One region of the Mycobacterium lacus genome, then DNA from elsewhere that is predicted to be linked to it. Evidence: riboswitches for the same ligand, from Rfam matches in the RefSeq annotation. Region 1 holds a riboswitch; the other holds the start of a gene.
What was found. Region 1 has a riboswitch for magnesium ahead of G6N24_RS06890 (Rv1535 family protein). Riboswitches for the same ligand answer to the same signal wherever they lie in the genome.

Region 2: another riboswitch for magnesium. It lies ahead of G6N24_RS08555 (PE domain-containing protein); the one in region 1 lies ahead of G6N24_RS06890 (Rv1535 family protein).

The regions. Positions count from the first base shown of each region.
Region 1 is NZ_AP022581.1:1,490,633-1,495,768, reverse strand. It holds gene ileS (isoleucine--tRNA ligase) at 1-2,413, opposite strand, end outside; gene G6N24_RS06890 (Rv1535 family protein) at 2,798-3,040, opposite strand; M-box (ykoK) riboswitch at 3,306-3,475, opposite strand; gene G6N24_RS06885 (TetR/AcrR family transcriptional regulator) at 3,621-4,265, opposite strand; gene G6N24_RS06880 (NAD(P)H-dependent flavin oxidoreductase) at 4,272-5,136, opposite strand, start outside.
Region 2 is NZ_AP022581.1:1,867,173-1,872,308, forward strand. It holds gene G6N24_RS08540 (PPE family protein) at 1-98, shown strand, start outside; gene G6N24_RS08545 (PPE family protein) at 215-1,438, shown strand; M-box (ykoK) riboswitch at 1,557-1,731, shown strand; gene G6N24_RS08555 (PE domain-containing protein) at 2,015-2,197, shown strand; gene G6N24_RS08560 (PPE family protein) at 2,194-3,414, shown strand; gene G6N24_RS08565 (PPE family protein) at 4,316-5,136, shown strand, end outside.

The sequences.
Region 1 (5,136 bases):
GTAGCTCGTCGCCTCGCGGCCAATCCGTCAGGTGCACCGACCGCTCACCGGTGAGGCCGCGCCAGATGATCTCGGTGGTCAGCGGTAACAGCGGCGCGGCCAGCCGCGCGGTCACCTCCAGCACGGTGTGCAGGGTGTCGATGGCGTCGACGTCTTCTTCCCAGAACCGCGAACGCGACCGTCGCACATACCAATTCGTCAACGCCTCGGCGAACTGGCGTAGCTGTTCGCAGGCCCCCGAGATGTCGCAGACCTCCATCGCCTCCGTGAGGTCGTCGCGCAGCGCCGCCAGCTTGGCCAAGATGTAGCGGTCCAGCGCGTGCGACGAATCGGCGCGCCAGGTACCGACTTTCGGTGCGTATAGCGCCAGGAAGCTGTAGGCGTTCCACAACGGCAGCAAGACCTGCCGCACCCCCTCGCGGATGCCTTGTTCGGTGACGATCAGGTTGCCGCCGCGCAGGATCGGCGAGGCCATCAGGAACCACCGCATGGCATCGGACCCGTCCCGGTCGAACACCTCGGTCACGTCGGGATAGTTGCGCAGTGACTTGCTCATCTTCTGGCCGTCGGAGCCCAGCACGATCCCGTGCGCCACACAGGTTTTGAACGCCGGCCGGTCGAAGAGCGCGGTGGCCAGCACGTGCAGCGTGTAGAACCACCCGCGGGTCTGCCCGATGTACTCGACGATGAAGTCACCCGGGTAATGCCCGTCGAACCAGTCACCATTCTCGAACGGGTAGTGCACCTGGGCGTACGGCATCGAGCCCGAATCGAACCACACGTCGAGCACGTCGGGGATGCGCCGCATCGTGCTGCGGCCGCTCGCGTCGTCCGGGTTGGGACGGGTGAGCTCGTCGATATAGGGCCGGTGCAGGTTGGTCGGCCGCACCCCGAAGTCGCGCTCCAGTTCGTCGAGGCTGCCGTAGACGTCGATCCGGGGGTAGGCCGGGTCGTCGGACTTCCACACCGGGATCGGGGTGCCCCAGTAGCGGTTTCGGGAGATCGACCAATCGCGGGCACCCTGGAGCCACTTGCCGAACTGGCCGTCCTTGACGTGCTCGGGGTGCCACGTGATCTGCTGATTCAGTTCCACCATGCGGTCGCGGAACTTGGTGACGGTGACGAACCAGGACGACACCGCCCGGTAGATCAGCGGGTTGCGACAGCGCCAGCAGTGCGGGTAGGGGTGCTCATAGGTTTCATGGCGGAGCAGCACCGCACCGTTCACGGCCGCCGGACCGCCCTGGTTCTTCAGGTCACGGATGATCTGCGCGTTGGCGTCGAAGACGTGCTGCCCCTGGTAATCCGGGACGGTCGCGTCGAAGCGGCCCTTGGAGTCGACCGGGGTGACCGGCACGATGCCGACCGTGTCGGTGGTGACCATGTCGTCCTCGCCGTAGGCCGGCGCCATATGCACGATGCCGGTACCATCCTCGGTGGTCACGAAGTCCCCTGGCAGCACCCGAAAGGCGTTGGGCGAGTCCATGAAGTAGGCAAAAGGCGGCAGATACCGAGTGCCCAGCAGGTCGGCGCCCCGGTAGGTGCCCACCACCTGGGGCTCCTCGCCGAGTTCACGGGCGTAGGCGGCCAGCCGTGCCTCGGCCAGCACGAAACGACGATCACCGACCCTAACCTGCACATAGGTGACGTCCGGGTTGACCGCAACCGCGAGGTTGGACGGCAGGGTCCACGGTGTCGTCGTCCATACCAACAGGTAGGCGCCGTCCCATTCGCCACCCACCACCTTGAGGCCGACCGTGATCGCGGGATCCTGGCGGCTTTGGTAGATGTCGTCGTCCATCCGGAGTTCGTGATTGGACAGCGGGGTTTCGTCACGCCAGCAGTAGGGCAGCACCCGGTAGCCCTCGTATGCCAGGCCCTTGTCCCACAGCTGCTTGAACGCCCAGATCACCGACTCCATGTAGCCGAGATCCAGTGTCTTGTAATCGTTGTCGAAGTCGACCCAGCGCGCTTGGCGAGTCACGTATTCTTGCCATTCGTCGGTGTAGCGCAACACCGATGCCCGGCACGCGTCGTTGAACGCGGCGATCCCCATGGCGTCGATCTGGGATTTGTCGGTGATGCCGAGCTGGCGTTCGACCTCGAGCTCGGCGGGCAACCCGTGGGTGTCCCAGCCGAAGCGGCGCTCTACCTTGTAACCGCGCATGGTGCGATACCGCGGGACGATGTCCTTGACGTAGCCGGTGAGCAGGTGCCCGTAGTGGGGCAGCCCGTTGGCGAACGGCGGCCCGTCGTAGAACACGTATTCCGGCGCATCACCGCGGCGCGCGATGCTGGCGCGGAAGGTGTCGTCGTGGAACCAGTACTCGAGCACCTCCAGCTCGAGTGCCGAGAAGTCCGGCGCCCCGCCGGCCAGCTTCGGATACGCCCTGAACTCAGCGTTCTTGGTCAAAGCGCGTCGTCTCCCCTGTGCCCTGTGGCGCTTCGCGCAGGAGCGCTGCGCGCCTGTGATCAGGTCCGGGGACGACGCCATGCTGGTGCGTGAACGCCGCGGTACCACCCCGCTTGCCACGCGCGACGCGTGACCGCTCAACTTCGGCTGTGACGGGCCAACCCGTTCGGTTCTACTGGGCCAACCGGGCCTTACTGGGCCAGTGGGCTGTTCTTCCGAAGGCTCCCCGGTGATAGCCGGATCGACGCCGCTACGTCGATTCTACTTAAGCGGCACAAATCCCATGATTCAACGCCGCGGCCCCCAAGGGGTCACCTGGCCGCACGACCCCGCATGCGGTCGAGTAACCCCTTGGAGCCGATCGATTCCTCGCGATCCATCGGATCAGGCCTGGATTTCGAGCACGCCGACGCGCCACAGCGCCGCGTAGAGGTGACGCAACGGGATGCTCAGCAAACGAGCGGCGCCACCCACCAGCGGGTCCCCATCGGCACCGAAGAGTCGGGCGTCGACCTGGCGCGCCACCTTCTTGGGCGCGGGGGCCGCAATGGGGGTGTCATCGCGCACCACCTGCAGCGTGGGCGCGGGGGCTACCGTTACTACTTCGTCGTACAGGGCTGCGGTCATGCTCGCCTCCTAGGCGGAAATCGAAACGTGGACATATGGACTGACTTGGTCCGTCCCGCAACGGTTCCGATCCAAGGACGCTGTTTGACGACTCAGCTGAGAACGTCGCGCCGGGGACCGGATCGGGACGAAACAAAGCCCGGATATCGGTCCGGACTGTCACTGGAACTCATACGTCCCTCACCTCCTCGCGGTCACGACACGTGCGGGCATCCGCACGAACAACACCGAGCAAAGGAGCACAGAATCCGACGAATGTCGGGGATCCGCACCCCACTCGTCAGAGCTTTGGCACTGCACGACGTGTCCGGTAAACCGGAAGCCACCTGGGCTCAACCCTTAAGCCGGGAGGAGCTGTCCTGACCCGGGGCGTCTTTCGACGTTCGGGGTCAGTGGCCTGTATTCGTGTAGACGCCTCACCTAACGAGGTGCTTACCCGACCGATCATGCATGACCAGCCCGGCGCGGTCAACGTGATCCGGTCCGCGTGGCCGAATCTTTACGGTTCCACATTGCGTGTTGACAGCCGTTAACCAGGTTCAGGGTCCCTGACCTCGCCCTATGGGTGTGGGTGCCGCGGTCAGCGTGGGCGCAGCCCGTCGAGCACCAGCGACGCGACGAAGTCTGCCACCTGGGCGGCGGTGACGTCGTCGTCCGTGCTAAGCCGCCGGTGGGCCAACTGGCCCACCAGCGCCGCCAGCGTGTAAGCCACCATCCGGGGCGGGGCGGCCACCACTTCACCGCGTTCTTGAGCGGCGACGATGACGGTTTCGATGTCGTCGATGAACCGCTCGTAGATCCCGCCCAGGTGCTTTTCGAATCGGTCGCCAAGCGAATACGCGTCGCGGAGAAGCAGCTTGACGGTGGCCCTGTCGGCTTCGAAGAACTCGAACGTGGCCTGGACGGAGGCCTCCAACAAGGCCCGAAGCGACGCCTCTCCCCCTGCGCCGTCGACCGGCCCGCCGGCCCCGTTCAGCGCCGCCGTGAGATGTGCGCGCAGCGCCTGCTCCTCTACCGCCATCAAGGCGTGGAACAACTCGTCCTTGGAGTCGAAGTACCAGTAGATCAAGCCGTACGCGAGGCCGGCCTGTTTGGCGATGTCTGCGACGGTGGTGGCGTGAAAACCCTTGCGGGCAAAGACTTCTTTGGCTGCGGCCATGATCTCGTCGCGCCGGCGCGACTTTTCTTCGTCGCTGACGGCCCGGCGCCGCCGAGTGGTGCTCACCCCGCGTCACCGATCAACGAGCGCGTCGAGTCGCCCGACGGTGTCGATGAACTCCTCGACCATGTCGAGCACCACCGAGCGCACCGGCCGCACCCTATCGAGCGATCCGACCACCTGGCCAACGAAGTAGGTCGCCAGTTCTCGGGCCTTTGCGCCCGGATGACTGGCGGCCTGGTTGATGCGCAGCTGCGGCCCGGCGACCAGAGCGGTCTGCAGGGGCATGGCAAGGGGGTCCGGGCTATCGGGCCGGTCCCACTCGTCGGTCCAGGCCGTGCGCAGCATCCGCGCCGGCTTGCCGGTCAACGACCGGGACCGCACCGTGTCCGACGAGCTGGCGGCCAGGAACTTGTCCTTGACCACCGGGGGCGTCTCGGCTTCCTCGGTGGTCAGCCACACCGACCCGCACCAGACCCCTCCAGCGCCCAGGGCCAGAGCCGCCGCCATCTGGCGGCCGCGGGCGATCCCGCCGGCCGCCAGGACGGGAAGCGGGTCCACGGCATCTACGACTTCGGGGACCAGGACCATGGTCGCCACCTCACCGGTGTGTCCGCCGGCCTCGGTGCCCTGCGCGACGATCAGGTCAACGCCCGCGGACGCGTGCCGGCGCGCGTGTTCGGTGGTGCCGGCCAGGGCGGCCACCAGGACGTGGTTGTCGTGGGCTCGCTCGACGAGGTCACGCGGCGGCGGCCCGAGCGCGCTGGCAATCAGCCGGATGTCGTGGGCGAACGCGACATCGAGCAGGGGCTCGTAGCCCTTGGGCGAGATGTTGAGCCCGCCCCCCGACCCCGCGCGTTGCTCCCCGGCGGGCTGGGCGATGCCGTAACGGGCCAGCAAGTCGTCGACGAACGTGCGGTGCTCCTCGGGCAGCAGG
Region 2 (5,136 bases), 380 kb from region 1:
GTATGCCCGCTCCCGGCATTTACGGGCACAGCTTCGGCAACGCTCCGCGATACGGATTTCGGCCGACGATCATGGGACGCCCACCAGCCGCTGGATGATCCGGGGGAGATCCCCGCGATGTTGGTGATCGGTGCCGACTCGCATGCGGCCACCGAGGCCAACAAGGCCCGTTGGTTAGGGGTCGGTTGAAGGTCGGTTAAAGGAGGTGCAGGCAATGGATTTCGGAGCGCTCCCGCCCGAAGTCAACTCCCTGCGCATGTATTCGGGGCCCGGCTCGGCGCCAATGCTGGCTGCTCTGACGGCCTGGGATGGCCTTGCCGCGGAAATGCATTTGACCGCAACGGCATACGAATCGGTCATCTCGGCTTTGGTCAGCGAAGGCTGGCTGGGGCCGGCATCGTCCGCGATGGCGGCCGCGGCCGCCCCGTATGTGACGTGGATGAGCGTCACGGGCCTGCAGGCCGCCCAGACTGCCAGTCAGGCCGCGGCGGCTGCGGCGGCTTTTGAGGCCGCGTTCGCGATGACGGTGCCGCCGGCCGTGGTCGCGGCGAACCGTGCGCGATTGCTGGCGCTGGTGGCCACCAATTTCCTGGGCATCAACACACCAGCGATCGCGGCTACCGAGGCCGAATACGCCGAGATGTGGGCGCAGGATGCGACAGCGATGTACGGGTATGCCGCGAGTTCGGCGGAGGCCGCGGCGCTCACACCGTTTACGGAACCGGCGCAGACCACCAACCCGTCCGGGCAGGCCGGCCAGGCCGCCGCGGTCACCCAAGCAGCCGGCGCTGCCGTGGGCAGCCTGACGCAGACGGAGCTGCCGCACCTCATGTCGGCGGTGCCGGCGAGCTTGCAAGGACTCGCGTCACCGGCTGCGGCCTCACCACTCGACGCCATTCCCGGGTCCGGCCTGCTCGCCGACATCCTGAATTTCCTGGATGGAAACGATGGAAACCCGTACGGGCTCTTCCTTAACTCCACGTTGGTAAACGGTTTGGTGTCAGCCGGATACACCGCTCCCGGACTTATCATGCCTGCGGTCACGGGTGCGATGTCCGACATCAACGCCGTGGCCCTCGGCGGGGCGCCTGAGGTCGCTTTCCCGGTGATGGGCCCCGCTCCCGACGCCGCGTGGACTGGGGCGACGGTCGCCCAATCGGGTTTGGGGGGAGTGACGGCGGGTTCCAGCCAGGCGGCCTTGGTCGGGCGATTGTCTGTTCCGCCGAGCTGGACGGCGGCCATCGAGGTGGCAAAGCTCGCAGGTACCCCACTCCCGGGCGCCGGCTCGACTAGCACCATTGCGGTGCCGGAGGCAGGTGCGGGCATGCCCGGTGTGCCCGGTATGCCGGCTCCTGGTGTTTACTCGCATAGCTTCGGCAGTGGTCCTCGATACGGATTTCGGCCGACGATCATGGCGCGCCCACCGGCCGCCGGCTGACGAGAGTTGGCGGTTGTACATGACGAGCGAATGGTTAACCCCATATTTACAAGCTCGGTGTTGCCTTGCCCGCCTAGTGGGTTGACTCCCATCGCTTCGAGTGCCACGATGGGCTCCGCATGCACCTCGCTAGGTGAGGCGTCTGCACGGATACAGGCCACTGACCTCGAACGTCGAAAGACGCCCAGGGTCAGGACAGCTCTTCCCGGCTTAAGGGTTGAGCCCAAGTGGCTTCCGGCTTGACCGGCCGGATACGCCGTGTGGTGCCAAAGCTCTGACGAGAGGGGTGTCGCGTCCGGCTATTTGGCTGGTCCCTCATCCCCGATGTGCACCGCGTCGGCATCCCCGTGTGCCCTGGCCGTGAGGAGGTGAGAAGCGAAGTGAGTCCCGGCGATAGTCCGTATTCGAGATCGACGACCATTTCGTTCCGATCCGACCCCGGCGCCGTTTTCGCATTCTGAACCGGTTATTCCGAAGGCTTTATTTCACGCGTCCGCCTCGCGGTCTCGTGTGAATAGTTCGCGCGGAAATGGCTACCGGCCCGGGTTGGATTTCTTCCGGTAAGGATTTAGCCCGATGTCGTTTGTGATGACGCATCCACCGGGCTTAGCTGCGGCCGCCAGCGCCTTGGATGGCGTGGGATCAGCGCTGGCCGCTCACGAGCTGCTGGTCACTGTTGTAAACACCAGCGCAGGTTCATATGCGGCAACCGAGGCCGCCAACGCCACTTCAGCCAGCAAACAAGGAGATCGACGATGACCGCCGCACTGGATTTCGCAACGCTGCCGCCCGAAATCAACTCCGCGCGGATGTACTCCGGAGCAGGCTCGGGCCCCATGTTGGCCGCCGCGTCGGCCTGGAGCGGATTGGCTGCAGAACTGCGTGCCACCGCGCTGTCCTACGGTTCGGTGCTCACGGCGCTGACCAGCGAAGAATGGCACGGACCGGCATCCGCGTCGATGGCGGCCGCGGCCATGCCCTACGTCACCTGGATGAGTACCACGTCCGTGCAAGCCGAACAGACCGCCGCGCAGGCCACGGCCGCGGCGGCAGCCTACGAAACGGCGTTCGCCGCAACCGTGCCGCCACCGGTCGTCGCCGCCAACCGAGCCCAGCTGATGGCATTGATCGCGACCAACATTCTGGGCCAGAACGCCCCCGCGATCGCGGCCACCGAGGCGCAGTACGCCGAAATGTGGGCCCAAGACGCGGCGGCCATGTACGGCTACGCGGGGTCCTCGGCGGTCGCTACCCAACTGAGCCCGTTCGCCGAGCCCCAGCAGACCACCAACGCGACCGGGCTTGCCGCGCAGTCGGCCGCGGTCGCCCAAGCCAGCGCGACAGCCGCGGGCAACCAGCAGTCGACGCTCTCACAGGTGATGTCGGCGATCCCCAACCTGTTGCAAGGACTCTCGTCGTCCGGTTTGTCGCCCTCGTCAGGGCAGTCGGGAATTCTGGGCATGTTGGGTTCCGAACCCACCTGGCTACAGGAACTGCTGCAGGAACTAGCGACCCTGTTGGATCCCAACTCGAATTTCTGGAACACGATAGCGTCGTCCGGGCTTTTCCTGCCGAGTAACACGATTGCGCCTTTTCTAGGCTTGCTCGGCGGTGCGGCAGCCGCGAACGCGGCCGAGGAGGGCATCGAAGCGGCTGGGGCTGGCGGGGTCGCTACCGCGCTGGTAGGCCCAGCCACGCCCACCGGCGGGCTGGGCGGCCTGGTATCGGGTGGTTTGGGCAACGCGGGCGCCGTCGGCGCGCTGTCGGTACCCCCAAGCTGGACCGCTGCAGCACCATTGACCAGCCCCCTAGCCTCCGCGTTGGGCGGCACACCCATGGTTGCGCCCCCTCCAACGGTGGCAGCCGGCATGCCCGGGATGCCATTCGGCAACATGGCCGGCCAAGGATTTGGCCGGGCTCTCCCTCAATACGGCTTCCGGCCGACGTTCGTCGCGCGACCTCCCGCTGCCGGATAGGCGGGGCCGCATTTGTCAACTGCGGCTAGTGGAAACTGGGGCCTTTCAGCACATTGGCAGTAATCGAACAGCCAGGTGGCAGCTGTTTTTGTGACGTACTTCATAACGTTGTGCGTACTCTTTCCAAAACCGATGGGAGAACGCGCCGTGCCAGTTAGCTACCAGGTCAGCGACGTCGATGCCGATGGGGCGGGTCGCGCCGCGGTTCCAGCAGGATGCGACTCGACTACGGCGTCCCCTGCTAGCGATGGCGCAGGCCGTCATCATGCGGCCGTCGGTGCGGAAACAACGGTCATCGGAAAGCTCGCGGCCGGCGATCATTGGCCTGCCCGCAAACTCGGCGTGATTCGTAATAATCGTGGTTTGAACGCAAATTTAACGCCTCGAGTATTTCAAAATGGAACGAAAAGGGGTCGCAGAGTTCACGATCGACGCAGGAAGAAATGCTTTGACGGCGGTGTCGCCCGTTGGTGATTTTCGTCATTCTGTAGGCAGGTGAATCGGTCGCGATCCGTTGCCTGACGGATGGCAATCATGGCGATCGAACAGGGCTTATGGTGGAGTAATGTGATAGCTGGTGGTTGGCCTCACCGACCACCGGCGAGGGGTGACACCGAGTTTTTACGTTGCGATTACCTGAGCGGAACGCAACGCAAATAAACCATGCTGAGGATGATCGCTACATCAGGTTCGGAGAACCCGAAGCGGGGCAGAACGCGAGCCGTAAGAGATTTTTTGTGTGGGGGAATACGCGCATCTGTTGACATCAAATAAGTAAGATTGACGGGAAGCGAACATTGGGCTATTTGGTGAACTCGATAGGAGCTCGTCCTGATTTGTGGGCAGCCCGTCGGGGGCGTGATTACGATGGCGGCCATCGAGGGGACCGGAGGTAACAGATATGGATTTTGGGGCGCTACCGCCGGAGATTAACTCGGGGCGAATGTATGTGGGTCCGGGTTCGGGGCCCCTGTTGGCCGCGGCCGCGGCCTGGGACGCGTTGGCCGCCGAATTGCAGTCCACAGCGGCTTCCTACGGGTCGACCATCGAGAGCCTGACCGTCGGGCCGTGGACGGGTCCCTCCTCGATCGCGATGGCGTCCGCAGTGGCGCCGTATGTGGCGTGGATTGGTGCCACGGGCGCTCAGGCCGAGCAGGCTGCCACCCAGGCCCGGTTGGCCGCGGGTGCCTATGAGGCGGCGTTTGCGGCCACCGTACCCCCACCGGTGATCGCGGCCAACCGCGCGTTGTTGATGACGTTGATCGCCACCAATATCTTCGGGCAGAACACCCCCGCGATCGCAGCCACCGAAGCCCAGTACGCGGAGATGTGGGCCCAAGACGCCGCCACCATGTATTCGTATGCCGGCTCGTCGGCCAGCGCGTCGGAATTAACACCGTTCACCGAGCCACCCCAAACCACGAACCCGTCGGCGGCGGCCGCGCAATCGGCCGCGGCAGCCCAGGCCGCCAGCACGTCGGCCAGCTCGGACATAGCGACGCAGCTGTCCCAGCTGATCACCTCGTTGCCCGCTGCGCTGCAGAACCTGGCCACGGCGGTCACCACGGGGTCGCCGTCGGCGGCATTGCCGGGGATCTCGTTGCCGCCCTGGCTTGCGACCGACCTGGCGAACTGGAACACCATCTGGGCGACCCTCACCGGTCCGTACTCGATCCAGGGCTGGACTTCCATACCCGGTGGCCCATTCCTGTCGTTCGGTCA